Regions from separate parts of the Sphingobium sp. B11D3B genome, predicted to be linked through region 1. Evidence: predicted binding sites of a transcription regulator. Region 1 holds the regulator's gene; each other region holds the start of a gene.
What was found. Region 1 encodes LexA, which represses DNA repair genes until DNA is damaged. Its sites were predicted from a motif close to GTTCCNCNCTTGTTCT; they were not measured.
Positions count from the first base shown of each region.

Region 2: a site for LexA is predicted at 1,405-1,420, ahead of M2333_RS01905 (putative DNA modification/repair radical SAM protein). Genes of this name have one in related genera too.
Region 3: a site for LexA is predicted at 4,209-4,224, ahead of M2333_RS06005 (PA0069 family radical SAM protein). Genes of this name have one in related genera too.

Region 1 is NZ_JAOQOF010000001.1:835,028-842,146, forward strand. Features, by position in the region: gene M2333_RS03950 (citrate synthase) at 1-379, opposite strand, end outside; gene gltX (glutamate--tRNA ligase) at 398-1,855, opposite strand; gene M2333_RS03960 (ComEC/Rec2 family competence protein) at 1,999-4,041, shown strand; gene lexA (transcriptional repressor LexA) at 4,066-4,770, opposite strand; gene M2333_RS03970 (bestrophin family protein) at 4,896-5,792, opposite strand; gene M2333_RS03975 (GFA family protein) at 5,987-6,475, shown strand; gene M2333_RS03980 (DUF6984 family protein) at 6,618-6,965, shown strand.
Region 2 is NZ_JAOQOF010000001.1:396,375-403,493, reverse strand. Features, by position in the region: gene M2333_RS01915 (glutaredoxin) at 1-406, shown strand, start outside; gene purC (phosphoribosylaminoimidazolesuccinocarboxamide synthase) at 453-1,232, opposite strand; gene M2333_RS01905 (putative DNA modification/repair radical SAM protein) at 1,423-2,664, shown strand; gene M2333_RS01900 (UdgX family uracil-DNA binding protein) at 2,694-4,085, shown strand; partial or broken gene M2333_RS01895 (DEAD/DEAH box helicase) at 4,406-4,741, shown strand; gene M2333_RS01890 (TonB-dependent receptor) at 4,889-7,119, shown strand, end outside.
Region 3 is NZ_JAOQOF010000001.1:1,258,702-1,265,820, forward strand. Features, by position in the region: gene M2333_RS05985 (amidohydrolase) at 2-1,294, opposite strand; gene M2333_RS05990 (HAD family hydrolase) at 1,440-2,102, shown strand; gene rmuC (DNA recombination protein RmuC) at 2,099-3,547, opposite strand; gene M2333_RS06000 (YbjN domain-containing protein) at 3,614-4,126, opposite strand; gene M2333_RS06005 (PA0069 family radical SAM protein) at 4,233-5,312, shown strand; gene M2333_RS06010 (PEPxxWA-CTERM sorting domain-containing protein) at 5,339-5,941, opposite strand; gene dnaE (DNA polymerase III subunit alpha) at 6,136-7,119, opposite strand, start outside.

The DNA of each region.
Region 1 (7,119 bases):
GACGGAAGCCGCGGAAGAAGGTGGAGAGCTGCTCGTGCACCATCGTGTGGCGCGTGATCGTCCGCTCGAACAGCTCGAACTCGTCCTTGGAGGGGAGCGAGCCGCGCAGCAGCAGATAGGCTACTTCCATGAAGCTCGACTGCTCCGCGAGCTGATCGATGGGATAGCCGCGGTGAAGGAGCACGCCCTCATCGCCATCGATATAGGTCAGTGCCGAATCGCAGCTCGCCGTTGAGGTGAAGCCGGGATCATATGTGAACATGCCCGTCTGGGCATAGAGCTTGCGAATGTCGATGACCTTGGGGCCGACGGAACCTTCGACGACCTTACATTCGAGATCCTTGCCCTCGACGGTCATTTTGACTGTGCTGTCGCTCATTCCTTCACCCCTTATTGCTCAAATTTGTGGTCCGGACCCGGAAGCCTGAAGGAGTCCGGCCTGATCCTGCAGGCGGCCCAAGGTTTCGTCCCGACCAAGATGGAGTAGCACGTCGAAGATACCGGGCGACGTCGTCCGTCCCGTTAAAGCAACGCGCAGTGGCTGTGCAATCTTTCCAAGGCCAAGGCCTGCCTCTTCCGCGATCGCGCGGATGGCCGCCTCAAGCGACTCAAGCGACCAGTCGGGCAGCGCCCGCAGCTGTTCGACCACGGTGCCGAGCAGCACTCGTGCATTCTCGTCGAGCAGCTTGGCGGCAGCCTCCTCGACCGCGAGCGGCCGTTTGGCAAACAGGAACGCGGCGCCGTCGGTCAGCTCCAGCAGCGTCTTGGCGCGGGGCTTGAGCGCGGGCATGATCGCCGCAAGCTGGTGCAGCCGGGCCTGGGCCGCGGCATCGTCGTCCAGCGGATCCATCCGCTCGGCGACGAGCAGAGCGAGGCGACCGTCATCGGCCTCGCGAATGTAGTGGCCGTTCAGATTTTCGAGCTTCTTGAGGTCGAATCGAGACGGCGAGCGACCCACGCCCGGCAGATCGAACCATTCGACGGCCTGCTCGCGGCTGATGATCTCATCATCGCCATGGCCCCAGCCGAGTCGCAGCAGATAGTTATTCACGGCCTCCGGCAGCATGCCGAGCTCGTCGCGATAGGCATCGACGCCCATGGCGCCATGCCGCTTGGAGAGCTTGGCGCCATCCTGCCCGTGAATCAGCGGGATGTGCGCATAGACCGGCTCGGGCCAGCCCATCGCGCGGATGATGCCGAGCTGGCGGAAGGCGTTGTTGAGATGGTCATCGCCACGGATCACATGGGTGACGCCCATGTCATGATCGTCCACGACGACGGCGAGCATATAGGTTGGCGTGCCGTCCGAGCGGAGCAGGATCATGTCGTCCAGCTCGGCATTCTGCACGACCACACGGCCCTGCACGGCATCTTCGATGACGGTTTCGCCCTCGCGGGCCGCCTTCAGGCGAATGACATAGGGGGCATCGCCGCCTTCGGAGGGATCACGGTCGCGCCAGCGCCCGTCGTAGCGCATCGGCTGACGCGCGGCGCGTTGCTGCTCGCGTAGGGCTGCCAGCTCTTCGGGAGTCGCGAAGCATTTATAGGCATGGCCGGCGTCGAGCAGGGCGTTGGCGACCTCGGCATGGCGTGCCGCACGCGCGAACTGGAAGACCGGTTCGTCATCGCCTGCAAGGCCCAGCCAGCTCAAGCCGTCGAAGATCGCCTCGATCGCGGATTCGGTCGAGCGGGCGCGGTCGGTATCCTCGACGCGCAGCAGGAACTTGCCGCCATGGTGACGGGCGAAAAGATAGTTGAACAGCGCCGTGCGTGCGCCGCCAATGTGGAGATATCCCGTAGGCGAGGGGGCAAAGCGGGTGACGACCGTGCCTGTTTGTTTCCGTCCTTCTGCCACGCTATGCCTGCTTTTCCCTTATGTCGCGGGTGGGTTTCCTAGTGAACGAGAATGCCCCTAGCACGCCTTTTCCGGCTCGACAAATACCGTTGTTGCGCCGCAGCAGTGTCTGGTTGGGACGGCTTCATGCGCGAGCGGAATCGGTGCTGGAGGCTGAGCGGGCGCAACTCCCACTGTGGGTGCCGATCCTGCTGGGCGCCGGGATTATCGCGTGGTTCACCCTGCCTGCGCCACCGCAGTGGATGGCGTGGATCGCCTTCTGGCTGGGCGTCGCCGCCGCGTTTGGCGCCGTGGGGCGCGGAGGACGCTTGCCCGCTGCGCTCGCCGTTGGCGCGGTGCTGCTGGCGGCGGGCTGTCTGCTGATCTGGGCCAAAGCGCTTCTTGTTGCGCAGCCGCCACTTGCGCGCGCCGCGGTGGTGGAAATGGAGGCTCGAGTCCTCTCGGCAACGCCCTTGGCTGCCCGGGGACTGGTGCGGCTGGAGGTCGCGCCGCTGTCGCGGCCCGATCTGCCGACGCGGGTCCGCATCAACGCGGCGCCCGATCAGATGGCAGAGGAGATTGCCGCAGGGGACCGCATTGCCGTCCGAGCGCGGCTAATGCCGCCTGCACCGGCTGCCCTGCCGGGCGCTTATGATTTTGCGCGGACGGCCTATTTTTCCGGCCTCGGCGCTACCGGGCGGGCACTCGACAAAGTGCAGCGCCTCGATGCGGCACCCCCTGGCGGGGATGCGCGCGCGACTCTCGCCCACCACATCGCCGCGCGGTTGCCGGGGCCGGAAGGGACGATCGCGATCACGCTCGCCACGGGCAATCAGAACTGGATCAGTGAGGCGGATGCGGACGCGATGCGGCGCAGCGGGCTTGCCCATCTGCTCTCGATCAGTGGCTTGCACGTCTCCGCGCTGATCGGCGGCGTGATTCTCATCATGGTTAGTCTGCTTGCGCTTTCGCCGACCCTTGCGCTGCGCTGGCCGGTGCTGATGATCGCCGCCTGCGTGGGCGGCGCGGCGGGCATCGGCTACACTGTGTTCACCGGGGCGCAGGTGCCGACGATCCGCTCGTGCATTGCCGCTCTGCTGGTAATCGCCGGCATGGCTCTGGGCCGTGAGGCCATCGGGCTGCGCTTGATTGCGACCGGCGCGCTGATCGTGATGATCTTTTGGCCCGAGGCTGTCATCGGCCCCAGCTTCCAGATGAGCTTCGTCGCCGTGACCGCGATTGTGGCGCTTTACGAATATCCCCCCGCACGGCGGCTGTTCGAGCGACGCGACGAGGGGCGGATAAAGCGCTGGACCCGCAGCCTCGGCGCCTTGCTGGCGACAGGTTTGCTGGTGGAGCTGGTGCTGACGCCGATTGCCTTCGCTCATTTTCATCGCTCGGGCCTGCTTGGCGCTGCGGCCAATATGATCGCCATTCCGCTCACAAGTTTTGTGGTAATGCCCGCCGAGGTCCTCGCGCTGGTGCTCGACGCTGTGGGGCTGGGGGCGCCGGTCTGGTGGGTGGTCGGTGTGGCGCTCAAGTTCCTGCTGTGGATTGCGCATACTGTCGCCAGTCAGCCCTTTGCGACGCTATCGCTGCCCGTCTCCAGCGGACTGGCCTTTGCGCTCGCCATGATCGGCCTCTTGTGGCTGATGCTCTGGCACACGGCGCTGCGTTGGTGGGGCCTGCCTCTGGCGGCGCTCGGCTTTTTCCTGACATTTCTAGCGCCGTCCGCCGATGTGCTGGTCACCGCCGATGGTCATCATGTGGCGGTGCGCCTGGGCGATGGGCGCATGGCGTTGTTGCGGGACCGAAGCGGGGATTATGTTCGTACGACTTTGGCCGAGGCCGGCGCCTATGACGGTGAGTTTGCGTCCCTGACGCAGGCGCCGGACACGCGATGCACGCGGGACATGTGCGCGATGACCTTGACGGGCCGTACCGGCCAGCCGCCGGTTCACCTGCTGATCAGTCGCTCGCGCCTGCTCGTTCCCTATCCCGAACTGGTGGCCGCCTGCGCACAGGCTGATCTTGTGATCGCTGACCGGCGCCTGCCGCCGGGATGTGTGCCGCGCTGGGCAAAGCTGGATCGGCCTGCGCTGAATGCCATGGGCGGTGCACTGATCCTGCTCGACAGTCGGGAGATCGTGCCGGGCCACGACCCGCGCAGCCGCCATCCCTGGATCGCGGGCACCGGCTCGCGCTAGAGCCGGCGCCCCATATCGCCCGTCTCAGTTATAGCGTCGCAGGAGCCCCGCGAGCCGGCCCTGAATGCGCACCTGCCGCGCCTCATAGGTTTGGGGCTCATGGTCGCGATTGGCAGGATCGAGCCGCACCTTGCGGCCGTCATGATGGAAATATTTGAGCGTCGCTTCATTCTCGTCGATGAGGGCAACGACGATCTGGCCGTCGCGCGCCGTCTCGGTCCGCTGGATCAGCGCGAAGTCACCGTCAAAAATCCCTGCTTCGATCATCGAGTCACCGGAGACTTCTAGCGCGTAATGATCGCCGGCGCCCAGCAACGCGGCCGGGACCGGCAACATGGTGTCGCTCTCCATCGCCTCGATGGGAAGACCGGCGGCGATGCGCCCATGCAGCGGAATTTCGATCACGTCATTGGCGGCGATGGGGATCGTCCGCGCCGGCGCGGTGGGCGCCTTGCGCAGCGGGGTCACGCTGGTGGCCGCCGCCGGCTCTTCCGTCCGCTCCGCCACGGGCATACCATCCGGCAGTTTGAGGATTTCGAGCGCCCGCGCGCGATTGGGCAGCCTGCGGATGAAGCCGCGCTCTTCCAGCGCGCTGATCAGCCGATGGATACCGGACTTCGACTTGAGGTCCAGCGCTTCCTTCATCTCCTCGAAACTGGGCGAGACGCCACCCTGATCGAGATGATGCTTGATGTAGCTGAGCAGTTGCTGTTGCTTGGCGGTCAACATGAGTGGTTCCCCAATATGGAACGGACGGAGAACGTTTAGGAAACGAATCGAGGCACGTCAACACGGATCGGCCAAATATCTCACGTTTTGTTGGGCTGCGTGTAGCCCCACGCACGGGCGAGCGATCAGGTCAGGATGTGCTGATCGGGCGCGATGGGTGCGGGGAGGTCGGTCGCGCCGAGGCGGGCGAGCATTTCGCGTTCGATCGTCCGTGTCATCGCATCGAGCGGCAAATCGTTGGGATCATAGCCGAACGGGTCTTCCAGCTGATCGCCCAAGGCGTCCAGTCCGAAGAAGGTATAGCTCGCCACCAGCACCGGAATGAGGGCCCACCAGCCCAGCGAGCCCGCCAATGCGAAGGGCAGCAATAGGCAGAAGACGTAGGTCGTGCGGTGGAGAATGAGCGAATAGGTGAACGGCACCGGCGTGCTGGCGATCCGCTCGCAGGCCGCCTGCACATCGCTGAGCGCCTTGAGTTGGCCCTCGATGAGCGAATGATGGATCGGGTTGATCTTTTCATCTGCGGACATGCGCAAGCAGTGCGCGCCCATCTCGTAAAGTACGGTGTCGGTCGGGTTCGGGGAGGTGCGCCATGGCCCATCCTTTACCCACCGGCCGATCGCGGCCGCCTCGTCGTGCTGGCGCAGGCGGGCGGCGAGGCCGTTGGTGAAGCCGCAGATGCCGCGGAGCAGCGGGGTGCGTTCCTCCTCAGGCAGCGAGGAGGTGAGTCGCGCGAAGGAGCGGCTCGCGATGATCAGCGCGCCCCATTGCTTGCGACCCTCCCACCAGCGATCATAGCAGGCACTGTTGCGGAAGCTCATGAAGATGGAGAGCGACAGGCCGATCAGCGCGAACGGAATGCCGCTGATCTGCGCGAACAGCCCCGGCCAGGCGCGGGCCGCGAGAATGGCCGCGACACTGGCCACGGCGATGCCCGCCAGCCGATGCTGGATATGCGGCATGATCGTGCCGCGGTAGGCGAACAGCACTTCGAGCAAGCCAAGGCGGTTGCGAACGATCAAGGGCGGACATCTCCTGCCAGGGCACGCGGCCACCGGACATGGGCCGGGCACCGGGCGCGCTCGCCATGCGGAGGATGCGCGCGCAGATCAAGGATTAAGTGGCCGCAAGGGGAAGCGCGCAATGGGCGCTGAGGGAACCGGCGGAGATAAGAGCGGTTCAGCTCGAGAGACGATCACCACAAGAGGACCGTGCCATGCCCCTCAAGCTCGAAGGTTCCTGTCGATGCGGCGCCGTGCGCTTGTCCGTCGACAGCCACGCGCCGGTGCCATTCCTGCGCTGTTATTGCTCGATCTGCCGCAAGACCGCCGGCGGTGGCGGCTATGCCATCAATCTCCACGCCGACAAGCGCACGCTCAAGGTGCAAGGCGAGACCGCCATCTATCACGCTACGCTGGACGATGGTGAAGGCAGCTGCCAGGTCAGCACCGGCGAGCGGCACTTCTGCCCGTCCTGCGCGAGCGCGCTCTGGGTGTTCAGCCCGGAGTATCCTGACCTGCTCCACCCTTTCGCTTCCGCGATCGACAGCGATTTGCCCAAGGCGCCGTCGCTCGTGCACATGATGCTCGGATCAAAGGCGAATTGGGTCGAACCGCAGATCGGGCGGAACGACCAGTGCTTCGACGGCTATCCAGACGAGGGGCTGGAAGACTGGCACCGGGCGCATGGGCTATGGATTGAGTAGGACGGTTCGGGCGGGACGCTTCCAGGGGCGGCCGTGAAGTGGGTTGGTGGCAAGAACGTCAGCTATCATCGGCAATCTTAAAACCTGCCTGTCCAGATACCATGTCATTGCAGTCAATATTGAATCCCTTATTTGACGTTAAATGCACTCTGCACCTCGCCCTCTTAAGCCTGAAGAGCGGGCGTTGGTTGCCTACCTTTGGGAGGTGAACGAGTGCAGTAACGCCCTGCCGCCTGAGCTTCTCGTTGAGGAGATGGATGATGGCGGGATGGGAGGCCTGTCATTTGTATCGCAAAAGCTCGAACGCACATATGGAGGCGAGGCTGGCTCTTGCGGCTTTTACGACGAAGATGGGATGCAAGTTAGGGTTGGGTTGATTCTGGACCAAGACGGGGATCTGTACGAACTTGATCTTTGGAAGGTTGATTTCAGCCCACTTATCAAAATCCCTGAGCCTTGTTCATTCTTCGACAAACGCGCTCCGGCTTGAGCGGCCGCTTCCCACGCTAGAACATGTCGTTCACCGATCCTTCGTCACCGCTTCAAAGCGGCTACGGCTGTGGTCCGACGTTGGTGTTGAACACGGACTGATCAGGCGCGACGCCATTGTCGGAATTCCCTCCGTTCGTCCTGAGTCGCTGCTG
Region 2 (7,119 bases), 440 kb from region 1:
CACCCTCGAGCGCTTCATCTCCGTGACGATGATCCTGCTGGCGATGCTCAAGCTGCAGGATGTGGATCGGTTCGCGACCATGTTCCTGGGCTATGATCTGCTGGCCCGCAAATGGGTGCCCTATGCCTCAATCTATCCGTTCGCCCAATTGGGCGCCGGCGTGCTGATGCTCGCGGGGGCCCTGCCCTGGCTCTCGGTACCAGTCGCCGCGTTCATCGGCGGCATCGGCGCGGTCTCGATCTACAAGGCCGTCTATGTGGAGAAACGCAGCCTGAAATGTGCCTGCGTCGGCGGCGGGACCAATGTGCCACTCGGCTTCGTGTCGTTCACCGAAGACCTGTTCATGGTCGCCATGGCCCTGTGGATGGGCCTCAATGCCTGGGTGCATCCCGGCGCGCCGATGTAAAGGCGCGGGTGCCGGGCGCCGCTGATGAACGCCCGGCCCAATGCTCTTACTTGCCGCGCTTCTTGCGGTGGCTCTCCAGATCGAGAACGTCGTTCTCAAGGCCCTCAGGCAGCAGGCCCAGGCGGCGCGCGACCTCCTGATAGGCCTCGACCTCACCGCCCAGATCGCGGCGGAAGCGGTCCTTGTCCAGCTTCTCGTTGGTGGCCATATCCCACAGCCGGCAGCCATCGGGGCTGATCTCGTCGGCCAGGATGATCCGCGAGAAATCGCCATCCCAGATGCGGCCGAACTCCAGCTTGAAGTCGACCAGACGGATGCCGATGCCGGCGAATAAGCCGCTCATGAAGTCGTTTACGCGGATCGCCATGTCGGCGATGTCGTGCATCTCTTCCTGGCTCGCCCAGCCGAAGCAGGCGATATGCTCTTCGGTGATCAGCGGATCGCCGAGCGCATCATCCTTGTAATAATATTCGATGAGCGTGCGGGGGAGCTGCGTGCCCTCCTCGATGCCCAGCCGGGTGGAGAGCGAACCAGCGGCGACATTGCGCACCACGACCTCGATCGGCACGATCTCCACCTGACGGATGAGCTGCTCGCGCATGTTCAGCCGCTTGATGAAGTGGGTGGGCACGCCAATGTTCGCGAGCAGCGTGAAGACATGCTCGGAAATCCGGTTATTCAGCACGCCCTTGCCGGAGATCGTCCCCTTCTTCTGCGCATTGAAGGCAGTCGCATCATCCTTGAAATACTGGATCAGCGTGCCGGGCTCGGGACCTTCATAAAGGATCTTCGCCTTGCCCTCATAAATCTGGCGACGACGGGACATGTGCGGGTGCCTACTCATCAGTTGTAAAAATCAAGGCCCCGGCGGCGCGAATCAGCGAGGATCAGCGGACACCGGGGCTCTTCCCCAGCGCATAGCGCAAGGCACATGGCAGTGCAATTTTCAGACGAACCGAGCCGGGATGGCCGCGTCGGCGCTTGCCGCCCTTACCCGCGGAACATATAAAGAACAAATGAAACAGGAGACGATCACGGACCGCTTGGCGATCCTTGCCGACGCCGCCAAATATGATGCCTCCTGCGCATCCTCCGGCACCGCCAAGCGCAACAGCCGCGATGGCAAGGGGATTGGATCGACCGAGGGCATGGGCATCTGCCATGCCTATGCGCCGGACGGGCGCTGCATCTCGCTGCTCAAGATCCTGCTCACCAATCATTGCATTTTCGATTGCCATTATTGCGTCAACCGCAAGAGCTCGAACGTGCGCCGAGCGCGCTTCACAGCCCAGGAAGTCGTCGAGCTGACGCTCAACTTCTACCGGCGCAATTATATCGAGGGGCTATTCCTCTCCTCCGGCATCATCAAATCTGCCGACTATACGATGGAGCAATTGATCGAGGTCGCCCGTGCCTTGCGGGAGGATCATGGCTTCAAGGGCTATATCCACCTTAAGACGATTCCCGAGGCCGATCGCGCGCTGGTCGAGCAAGCGGGCCTGTGGGCGGACCGCGTCTCAATCAATGTCGAACTGCCGACTGAGCGCGGTCTGACCGATCTGGCGCCGGACAAAGATGGCGGGCAGATCGAAGGCGCGATGGCGCGGCTCGGTTCGGCCATGGTCGAGGCGAAGGATGCGCGCAAACGCTTCAAGCATGCGCCGATGTTCGCGCCCGCCGGCCAATCTACCCAGATGATCGTCGGCGCGGATGGCGCCAGCGACACGCAGATCATCGGCCGGGCCAGCGAATTGTACGACCGCCATCGCCTGCGCCGCGTCTATTATTCCGCCTTCAGCCCGATCCCCGATGCCAGCGCCGTTCTGCCGCTCAAGCGACCACCACTGATGCGCGAGCATCGGCTCTATCAATCCGACTGGCTGATCCGCTTCTACGGATTTTCGACAAGCGAGGTGCAGACCGCGACGGACGATGACGGGATGCTGGCGCTCGACATCGACCCCAAGCTGGCCTGGGCCTTGCGGCACCGGCAGGATTTTCCGGTCGACATCAATCTGGCATCGCGCGAGAAGCTGTTGCGCGTGCCAGGACTGGGCACGCGGGCCGTGGCTGCCATCCTGGAAGCCCGCCGCCATCATCGTCTCCGGCTGGATGATCTCGCCCGGCTCACCCGCACGGTCACCAAATTGCGGCCGTTCGTCGTCACGGCCGACTGGCGCCCGACAGGCTTGATCGACACGGCAAACCTGCGCGCCCGACTGGCCCCGCCGCCCCGCCAGATGGAACTGTTCGGGTGAAGCCGGCCCAGCTCCGAGATCAGCCGGCGCTGTTCAATGCCGAACTGGATGACGCCCATGATTTCGACACATGGCGCGATCTGGCCCGCGCCCTGGTCTTGCAGGGCGTCGGTCCGGAGCATATCCGCTGGGCAGCGGCATCGGACGGCGTGCGGGATTTGTTCGCGTCCAAAGACACGCCTGAGCCTGCTCCATCACCCCGCCCGGTCACGGCCAACAAGCGCTTCATCGAGTTGGCCCGCAGGGTGATCCTGCACAGCTCGGATACACGGTTGGCGCTGCTCTATCGCCTGTTGTGGCGCCTGCAAAGCGACCCGCACCTGCTTGAAAAGACGAGCGATGCCGATGTGCACGCCCTCACGCAGTTGGAGCGGCAGGTGCGCCGCGACATTCACAAGATGAGGGCGTTCGTGCGGTTCCGGCTGGCCCAGGATCCCGATGGAACGGACCGCTACGTGGCCTGGTTCGAGCCGGATCATGCCATCGTGCGCGCCAACGCCCCGTTTTTCCTAAACCGGTTTGCGGGCCAGCGCTGGTCCATCCTGACACCCGATCTCAGCCTTCACTGGGATGGCGCTCAGCTTGCGGAGGGGCCGGGCGCCGACGCCCGGGATGCCCCAGGCGAAGACGAGATCGAAGGGCTTTGGCAGCGTTATTATGGCTCCATCTTCAACCCCGCGCGGCTCAAGGTGGCGATGATGGTGAAGGAAATGCCTCGACGCTACTGGAAGAACCTGCCGGAAGCCGCCTTGATCCCTGCGTTGATTGCCGGCGCGCAGGCCCGCGAGGCCCAGATGGTCGATCAGGGCGCCGATCCCTTCCAGCGCCCGCCCCCGACGTCCCTCGGCGAGATTGCCGAGGGCATCTCGACCTGTACGGCCTGCCCGATCGGCTGCAACGGCACGCGCGCCGTCGCCGGCGAAGGGCCCGGCAACGCGCGGCTGATGATCGTGGGCGAGCAACCCGGCGATTTCGAAGAGCAGCAGGGCCGGCCTTTTGTTGGCCCGGCGGGACGGTTGCTCGACGGGCATCTGGAGACGGCGGGGTTCGATCGTGCCGAAATCCGGCTGACCAACGCCGTCAAACATTTCAAATTCGAGCAACGCGGCAAGCGTCGTCTCCACCAGAACCCGACCGCCGGGGAGATCGACCATTGCCGCTGGTGGCTCGATGCCGAAAGACGGATCGTTCAGCCAACGATCGTGCTAGCCTTGGGCGCGAGCGCAGGACGCGCCCTGCTGGGCCGAACACCCAGCATCGCCAAGGAGCGCGGCCAACCCTATCAGCTCGCGGACGGCAGCCAGCTCTGGCTGAGCGCCCATCCCAGCTATCTGCTGCGCCTGAGCGGCGAGGCGCAAGCGCGGGAACAGAATTTGTTCGCCCGCGATCTGGCGGCGGTCCGCGTGGCGCTGCAAGGTTGATGAGTGCAAGAGACGCGGTGCGACGGCCGCTGATGTTGCGCATAGGCCTGCGGAGATCGCTTGGAATAAAAAGGGAGCGGCGGCCATCGAACTAACCATCACCCGATCGCAGCGAATGCAAGCACCCAGAGGCGAAATCGGCAACGACGGAGGCGAGGGGCACGCGCCGTCGGCACCAGCGCTCATTTGTAAGTGGCGGAGAGGGTGTACGCCAAAATTCTATGTTATTTAAAGATTATTTCCTGGCTTGCTTTCATGGTCATAAAAATCGTCATAAATTGGCATAGTGCGTTGGCACTAGAGCGTTACGCCGCCTTCGGCATGAGCGCTTCGTTGCGACCTTCGCGTTTCATGAGACGGCATCAGGCACGGGCCATCGCAGCCGTGCGCGAGGATCTTGCCAGCGGTCGTCCAATGGACCGACTGATCATTGGCGATGTAGGCTATGGAAAGACCGAAGTTGCTCTCCGGGCTGTGGCATTGGCTGCCCTGCCGGGCATCAAGTCGTGGTCGTGGCGCCAATGACCGTGCTTGTGCGCCAGCACCTCGAAACGTTCGAGCGTCGCTTCGCAAGGCTGCGCGTCAAAGTCGCTGGCCTATCCCGACAGAACGAGCCGCTGCCTCAGGAAATTCATTCGGCGGGTTGCGTGTCCGGCTTTGAAGCGCTTGCAGTGCAAATCTGCTTCAGCGACCCCCATCCGATCTCGTTGTCGTAAAATTCAAACCGGACCGACATTCTTATTTGCGGTTGACTCGCATTAGCATTGCAAATACGCGCACCCCATCAAAACCGCGGGGGCATCATGAAAACCAACTGGCTGCTATCGACTTCACTGCTCGTCACGCTTGCGAACCCCTCGCCCGCCCGTGCTGAAGCTGTCGCACCTGTGGATGAGCCCGTAGAAATCATTGTCACCGGGGAGAAGACTTCGCGTAGCCTGCAGGAAACGACGGCCTCCGTCGGCGTCGTGACAGCCGCGCGCCTTGCCGATGAAAATGTCCTCACGATCCAGGAAATCTACCAGCGCACGGCGAATGTCTCCGAGACTTACGGTGCATCCGGTTTCTCGATCCGCGGCATCGACCAACGCGGCGTCTCGGGCGGCGGCGACGCAGCCACGGCGACCGTCTTTGTCGATGGCGCACCGGTTCAGCAGGATATTCTGTCCAATGGTCCGACGGACATGTGGGACGTCGCTCAGGTCGAAATCTTCCGGGGCCCCCAGTCGACAATTCAGGGGCTGAATGCGCTGGCCGGCGCGGTGCACATTCGTACCCAGGACCCCACCTTCAATTGGAGCGCCAAAGGTCGGGCGCTGGTCTCTTCATTTGACACCACCCAGTTCGCCGTTGCGGGTGGCGGACCGTTGGTTACGGACGAGCTGGCCTTCCGGGTCTCTGCCGAAAAGCGGGACTCTGATGGGTACATCTACAATCCGACTCGCCGGGCGCCTGAAAACCCGCTGGACTCGATCTCGCTGCGCGGCAAGCTCCTGTGGACGCCTTCAGCCTCGCCCGGCTTCGAGGCGCGGCTCAACTATCATCACTTCGAAACACAGGGTGGCTATCTGTTCGTCTACGTCGACCGGTCGAATGGCGATTATTTCGAGACGCGGACCAACCCCTCGGACTATCCCAACAGCAGCGATGTCAATAGCGACCAGATAACGCTGGATCTGCGCTACGATCTTGGCAGCGGCCTCTCGCTCAGCACGCTCGGCACCTGGACGGACACGAACTTCATCCGGAAATATGATGGCGATTCCTCGGCGGCCAGCACAGCCTATAGCGACATCGCAGGCGGGACGGAGACCTTCACCCAGGAACTGCGCCTCAATTATGAAAGCGGTCGACTAAGCGGGCTTGTCGGCCTGTTCTATTACAATCGCGACCAGTATCGGCAATCGCATCAGGTCACGCTCGTGCCAACGCCTGCCAGTACGATCGTCAGTGCACTCACGCCCAGCCTTGGTGCAGCAACAGCGCAGCAGGTGGCGGGAATCTACACCGCCGCGTTGCCAAATATTCCGGTCGACTACACGTCGGACTTTCCAACTCAGGTCGAAACCATGGCGCTGTTTGCGGATGCCCGCTACCGCGTGACCGATCGGCTGTCGCTGATCGGCGGCTTCCGCTACGATCATGAGCGAAACAAGATCGGCGGCGAGGCCGTGGCGAGCTTCGTCGGCACTTTGCCGAACCCGGCGCTGTATCCTGCACCTCTGAATGGCGCGATCGCAGCGCTGAATGGCTTTGTGCTCGGGTTGGTAAACGACGCCAATGGCTCGGCTCCCGTGGGAACGCGAAAGTTCAATGCATTTCTGCCCAAGGCCGGGATTGAGATGGGATGGACTCCAGACTTTTCCACCGCATTCGTGGCTCAGCGCGGCTATCGGTCAGGCGGTAGCAGCTTCAACACGGCGCGATCGCAGCTATTTGCATACGATCCGGAGTTTACCTGGAACTATGAGCTCTCTTTGCGTTCGTCCTGGCTCGACGGCCGGCTAACCGCCAACGCAAACGCCTTCTACATCGATTGGACCGAGCAGCAGACCACCGCCAATTTCGGCAACGGCACCTACGACACGCATACCGTCAATGCCGGCAAGTCGCACGTCTACGGGTTTGAGGTCGAGGTGGCGCATCGCGTCTCATCCGCCTTCGACTGGTATGCGAGCATCGGCCACACGCGCACGAAGTTCGATGAGTTTGTGACGGACGTCGGGTCGATCACCGACCTCTCGGGCCTCGAATTCCCCTATGCGCCCAAATGGACTCTTTCGGGCGGCGCCAATGTGCGGTTCGCCGATGGCTTCAATGCCAATGTCAACGCCAGCTACCGCAGCGCTGTCATGACGGATGTGTCGACCCCACAGGCGGAGAGCCGGGTCGGTGCCCGCACGCTCGTCAATGCGCGGATCGGCTATACCGCCGATCACTGGAGCCTGTCGCTCTTCGCCAACAACGTCTTCAACGAGAAATACGATCAGTACGTCAACGACTACACCGGTTTTGCCGTTATCGGCGCGCCGCG
Region 3 (7,119 bases), 420 kb from region 1:
CCTACGACTTCCCAAAAATATCCAGCGCCGCCACCGTCAGCGCCTTTGCGGCCGTGCCGATCACCGCATGGGGATCGGGCGCCCAGAGCGGGCTGTGGAGCGACGGCAGGCTGATCTCTCCGCGCCGCGCCGCGGCCACCTTGTCAGGGTCCACCCCGCCGACCCAGAAGATCATGCTCTCGATGCTGTTATCGGCACGGTGATATTGACCGAAATCTTCGCCGCCCATCACCGAGGGCACCTGCCGCACCCGATCGGCACCGAAATGGGCGCGCAGCACGCCCGCGACATGGTCGCTGAACTGGGGCGTGTTGTAGGTGGCCGGCGTGTAATCCTGCTCCACCGTCATGATCGGCATCCGGTCCTCCGGCACGCCGGCCGCCATCGCCTCGCCCCGCGCGATCCGCTCGATGCCGCCCAGCAGGCGCGCGCGGGTCTCATCGGAATAGCTGCGCACGGTGATCAGCAGCTTTGCCTCATCCGGTATGACATTGTGCTTGGCGCCGGCGACGAAGCTGCCGACCGTGACCACGGCAGCCTCCTGCGGATCGCACTCGCGGCTGACCAGCGTCTGCAGGCTGGTGACGATGCGCGCGGCGATCACGATCGGGTCGATGGTCTTGTGTGGATAGGCACCGTGACCGCCCTGGCCGCGCACGGTGAGGTCGACGCTGTCCACATTCGCCAGTATCCAGCCCGGCGTGTAGCCGATGGTGCCGGCCGCGAGTTCCGCGCTGTCGTGGAAGGCAAGGACATGGCTTGGCTTGGGGAAGCGCGTGAACAGCCCATCGTCAAGCATGGCCTTGGCGCCCAGGCCGATCTCCTCGGCCGGCTGCAGGATCATCACCAGCGTCCCCGACCATCGCGCCCGCAGCCCAATCAGCGCCTGCGCCGCGCCGGTCCAGGCCGTCATGTGCGTATCGTGGCCGCAGGCGTGCATCACCGGGCTCTCGATGCCGTCGCGCGTCGTCGCCCGGACCCTTGAGGCGTAGGGCAGACCGGTCTTTTCCTCGAGCGGAAGCGCATCCATGTCGGCGCGGATCATCACCACCGGGCCGGGGCCGTTCTCCAGCACAGCCACGACGCCCGTCTGCCCGACCTGCTCGGTAACGGCAAAGCCAAGCGCCCGCATTCGCGCCGCCAGCGTCGCCGCGGTCCGTACTTCCTGAAAGCTCAGCTCCGGATTGGCATGCAGGTCGCGATAGATCTCCATCAGTTCGGGCAGCGCCGCATCGATGGTCGCGTCTATATGGGAGGCCGCAATGGCTTCGTTTGACGCTTCGTTGAAAGACATGCCAACTCCTTCTGCCCCGTGACGGCCGCGATCATAGGCGCTTTTGCGCGCCTTGGAAGGGCAGTGAGACCGCAGCGCTTCCAACCCGCCTGCTCTCTGCCTATGAGGCGAGCATGAAGCTGGACCGCCCCCCACAAGAGCCGTGGTGTTCGATATGGACGGCGTGCTGTTCGACACCGAGACGCTCTATCGCGCGGCGATGTTTGCCGCCGGCGACGAGGGCGGCCATGCGATCACCGCTGCGCTGTTCAATGCCACATTGGGGTGCCCATGGCCGACGGCGCGCCAGCAATTGCTCGACCATTTCGGCGGCGATTTTCCGGCCGATGATTTTCGGCATCGCGTGCGGGCGCACTTTGACCAGTTCGTGGCGCGGGATTTGCCGCTCAAGCCCGGTGTGGAAGCGCTGCTTGATGTGCTCGATGCGGCAGCGTTGCCCCGCGCGATCGCGACATCCTCCGGCCATGAGCAGGTCCGGCATCATCTGGCGCATCATGGTTTGGCGGATCGGTTCATGCATGTCGTGGCGTTTGGCGATTATCAGGCGGGAAAACCGGCGCCCGATCCCTATCTCCTCGCCGCAGAGCGGCTGCGCGTCTCGCCGGCGGATTGCCTTGCCCTTGAGGATTCACACAATGGCGTGCGCTCGGCAGCCGCGGCAGGCATGATGACGGTGATGGTGCCGGATCTGATGGCGCCCACATCAGAAATGCAGGGCCTATGCGCCCACATCGTCGAGGATCTGCATGCCGTGCGCGACATCGTGCTGGCGTCGCTTTCGGAGGGCCACCTGGTCGAACGACGCTAGTCCGCGCGCCCTGTGACTCGCTCGTCGGCCATGGCATCGGCCTCTTGAGCGGCGCTCTCGCCCGGTGCCGGTAACCGCCCAAGCGCCTCGACCGGTTCGATCGCGTCGATCTCCCGCGATCCGGTTTCGACACTTAGATCCTTGAAGCGACGGCCGGTCACCAGCACGCGGTTCTCGAAGCTGGAGACGAACTTATTGTAGCTGGAGACCGAGCCATTGAGGCTGCGGCCGAGCGAAGAAAGATGCCCGGCGGCAACCGCCAGCCGCTCATACATCTCCTTGCCGAGCGCCGCGATCTGCTGGGTCTGTTCGGCCATTTTCTCCTGCCGCCAGACGCTCGCGACGGTCCGCGCGATGGCGACCAGATTGGTCGGCGTGGCGAGCAGCACACGCTTCTCGAAGGCCCATTCCCACAGGCCGTCATCCTGCTCCAGCGCGGCCGCGAGGAAGTGCTCGCCGGGGATGAACATCACGACATAGTCCGCCGCATCGCCAAAGCGCGTCCAGTAATCCTTCGCGCCAAGCTGCTGCGCGTGGTTGCGGATCGCGCCGGCATGGGCCTTGAGATGCCCGGCCCGCACCACCTCGTCCACAGCGTCGACCGCTTCCAGATAGGCGTTGAGCGAGCATTTGGCGTCGATGATGAGTTGCCGGCCCCCGGGCAGACGCACGATCACGTCCGGGCGCAGGCGGCCGTCAGCAGTATCCACCGAAACTTCCGAGCGGAAATCGGCGAACTGGCTGAGGCCCGCCATTTCCAGCACATTGCGCAACTGCTGCTCGCCCCAGCGTCCGCGCGCCTTGGGGCTGGAGCGTAGCGCATTCACCAGTCGCGCCGTCTCGACCCGCGCCTCTGCACTGCCCAGCCGCACCTGCTCGACGGCCTCGCGCAGCGCGGCGTAGCTATCCACCCGCTCCTTCTCGACCTTGCCGAGGCCCTCCTCATAGCGCTTCAGCGTCGTCTCGACCGGTTGCAACAGCGCCTTGAGACTGGCCTCGCTTTTCTCATGGGCCTGATGGAAGCGCTGATCGGCGCGCTCGATGAGCATGCGCTGCGCCTCATTCAGCAACTTGCCGGCGGTCTCACTGAACTGCGCAGACAATTGCTCACGCGCCTCACCCAGCGCGCGAATCTGGGCCTCGAAGCCCTCCATCCGCGCCTTCTGATCGGCCTGCACAGCCGCGAGCATCCGTTCGGCCTCGTCCCGCGCACGATCGGTGTCCTCCAATTTCGCGCGCAAGGCGTCGGTCTCTTCCGCCCGGCTCGCCGCCACCGCGAGGTCGCGCAGCGCGGCGTTGCGCATATCCTCAAGGGTGGCGAGTCGGTCGGCGAGAGCCTTGCGCTCAGCCTCGACCGGCGCAGCCATGCGGGCGCGCATCAGCCAGCCGGCGACAAGCCCGACCAGCAGAAGAAGCAGACTAAGAACGAGGCTTTCAACGGTCACGGCAACTCGCGGCAAAACAGGAACGAAATGAGAACCTATCGCCCCCGCCTCACAAGCGCAAGCCCGTCACTCGATATGGCCCTGCTCGCGGAAGAAGCTGTTGAGGGCGCCGAGCATCGTCTGCCACCAGTCGACGACATCGGCGAAATTGCGCTGGGTCAGGCCACCATAGGTTGTCACGTCATAGGTCAGGTCGAGCGATCCATCCTCGTCCACCGCCATCTGGCTGAACCGGTTCTTGCGGTTCCACAAATTGGCGAGCTCTGGCGTGTTCTTGCCGTCATCCACGAAGCTGGTCGAGAAGTGCAGCGAGGCGCAGTTCTTGCCGTCCTCGCATTCGTAGAAATAGATGTTGAAGTTGTAGCCGCTCGCCGCGCTGGTGATCATCGGGTTGCCGCTCGACTCACTCTTGCTCAGGCTGGCCTTGTAGCCGGCGTCCTGGATCGCCTTCACCACCGTCTCGGGCGCATTGGCGCAGACGAGCCCCTTGCCGCACGGTTCCTCATCGGCCGCATGAGCGGGCGCCGTCATCATCACAAACGCACATGCCGCAGCGGAAATCCAAGCGGTCGTCTTCATCGTCGTCCCCATTGCTCGTTACGGCCACGGCCTTATCGCGATGAAGCGGACATCGCCACACCGCAAAGCCCATTGCAGATATGTTCTTCATATGTTCTATTGACGCATGAGTGCGATCAAGGGGCGCGGCGCCCCGGCCAACGAGGTATCGAGCCGTTTCCACCTGCCCGCGCGCGAGGTGGATGGCGACTGGCTGGATGCGCGACTGGCGGACGAGGAGGATCAGCCGCCCCCCCTGCGCACCACCGTGACGCTGGAGCAGGCGCGCACGATCATCACCCGCAACAATTCCCCCGACATTGGGTTTGAGCAATCGGTGAATGCCTATCGGGGCTGCGAACATGGGTGCATTTATTGCTTTGCGCGGCCGAGCCATGCCCGGTTCGATCTCTCGCCGGGGCTGGACTTCGAGAGCCGGTTGTTCGCCAAGCCGGACGCGGCCAGGCTGCTGCGGCAGGAACTCGCCAAGCGTGCTTATCTGGTGAAGACCATCGCGATGGGGACGAACACCGACCCCTATCAGCCCATCGAAGCGCGGTATCGCATCACGCGGGCGTGCATCGAGGTGCTGGCGGACTGCCGCCATCCGCTGATGATCACCACCAAATCCAACCGGGTGTTGCGGGATCTCGATCTGCTGGCGCCGATGGCGGCGCAGGGGCTGGTCGCGGTGGCGATTTCGCTGACCACGCTGGATGCCGGGCTGCACCGCAAGCTGGAGCCGCGCGCGCCCTCGCCTGCCAGTCGGCTCGCGGCGATCCGCGGGCTCTCACAGGCGGGGGTGCCGGCCCATGCCAGCCTGTCACCGATGATCCCGGCGATCAACGATCATGAGATCGAGGCGCTTGTCGCGGCGGCCGCAGAGGCGGGCGCGCAATCGGTCTCGTTCATTCCGGTGCGGCTGCCCTTCGAGGTCGCGCCGCTGTTCCGGGATTGGCTCGATGCGCATTATCCGGACCGGGCCGCCAAGGTGATGAGCCTCATTCAGTCGATGCGGGGCGGGCGCGACAATGATCCCAATTTCGGCACGCGCATGCGTGGGTTCGGGGCTTATGCGGAGTTGATCGGCACCCGCTTCCGCGTCGCTCAGGCACGCCATGGCCTTGGCAAGGGCCGCCTTGCGCTGCGGCATGACCTGTTCGTGCCGCCGTCCGATCAGGGCGATCTGTTCAGCATGCTGCGATGAACAGACCGCCCTTCGGCTATGTCAGATCAGTTGAAGGACACGCGCATCGTCGCCTTGCGACCCCTCAACGTGTAGCCAACCGCGCCGAAGCCGATGACCAGCATGGCCCAGACAGCCGGCTCAGGCACCGGCGGAGCGTTGGTTCCGTTTACGGCAATATTGTCGATGTTCGCCGAAGCGCCACCGACAACGAAGCCGAAGACGACCCGGTCAACCAGATTGCTGGCGCCGGCGATGGTGGAGAAATCCCCGGAGAAGGTCGAGAGCAGGCTGAACACCGGCACCTGACCCGCAAAGCCGGTCACGCTGTAGAGCAGGTTGCTGTCCACGGTCGCCAAATCGAAGCTGTCCAGCGTGAAGCTCGCGCCGCCCGCCGTCAGATCGAACAGGCTGAGCGCCGTCCCGCCGCCAAAGCCGACGCTGGGCGCGCTATTGCCCGAGCCGGTATCGACCACGGAAGACCCCAGCACATTGGCGAAGGTAAACCCATCCTGCGTGTAGCTGGTGAACGGATCACCCGATCCGGAGAGACCATCGAAGCTGATGATTGCGGCCTGTGATGGTGCCGCCAAGGCAGCTCCGGCCATGAGCGCCGCTGTGAGAAGCGGCAGTTTGTACATAGTTTTCATCGGTAACTCCCAAATCCTAAGAGTCACCCCCGACGCCACCCGATGGAACGGGATGGCACCCCCGCCGCTGCGATGGTTAACATTTCGCAAACGCACAATAGCGCTGCGTTCAATTGTGCTCACGAGGCGAGGAAAGCCGCGTTGGTCCGCGCGCCCTCGCGGTGCGGTGCAGCACGTCGCGCGTCAGGCACGGTTTAGCGGGAGGCGACCAGCGCCAGCTGCGGCCCGTGCTGAGCTAGCACCACCTTGGTCACACCGCGCACCGTTTCGACCCGCTCGCCAAGCTCGGCATCGAGCTGGAAATCCTCGCCGAGGATGACCCGCGCCCGCCCGCCATCGGGCAGCGCCGCGTCCAGCTCCACCGTCGAGCGCGCGCCGCGCCGTTCGCCCAGCATCTGCCGGAGCGCAGGAATAGCGCTCGGCTCCTCCACGGAAATGACCATCCGCATTCGCGCCGTGCCCGCGAGGCGCGCGAAGGACTGGACGTTGCGCACGGTGACGCGCGGGGTCTCCTCACCGGGCTGGCGATCCAGCTCCACGGTCAGCAGGGCGCATTCGTTGCTCTCGTGCAGGGTGGCGAGCAGCTTGCAACTTTCCTCATCGAAGCAACTGGCCTGGAACTGCCCGCTCGAATCCGAGAAGGTCGCCGAAGCATAGCGGGCGCCGCGCTTGGTCTCGCGCCAGCGTATATCCTCGATCAGCCCGGCCATCATCGCGCCCGTGCGGTCGCCCCCGCCAATGCCATCCGACTGGCCGCACAGTTCCGCATAGCTGCGCACGCCTTTGCCGCGCGCGAGGATGCGGTAGCGGTCCACGGGGTGCGCCGAGAAATAGAAGCCGAACGCCTCCTTCTCCTGCGCCATGCGCTCGACGGCGGCCCATTTCACATCCGGCAGCGGCACATCCGCATGGGAAACATCCTCCCCACCGAACAAGCCGCCCTGCCCGCTCTCGCGCTGCTCGGCGGCTTTGGCGGCAACCGCCAGCAGCGCCTCGGCCGCGGCATGGACCACCGCGCGGTCCAGCCCCAGGCTGTCGAAGGCGCCGGCCGCCGCGAGACTCTCAAGCTGCCGACGATTGAGCAGGCGCGGCTCGATCCGCCCGGCGAGATCATCGAGATCGCGGAACGCGCCGCCCCGGAACCGCTCCTCGACCAGCGTCTCCATCGCCTTCTCGCC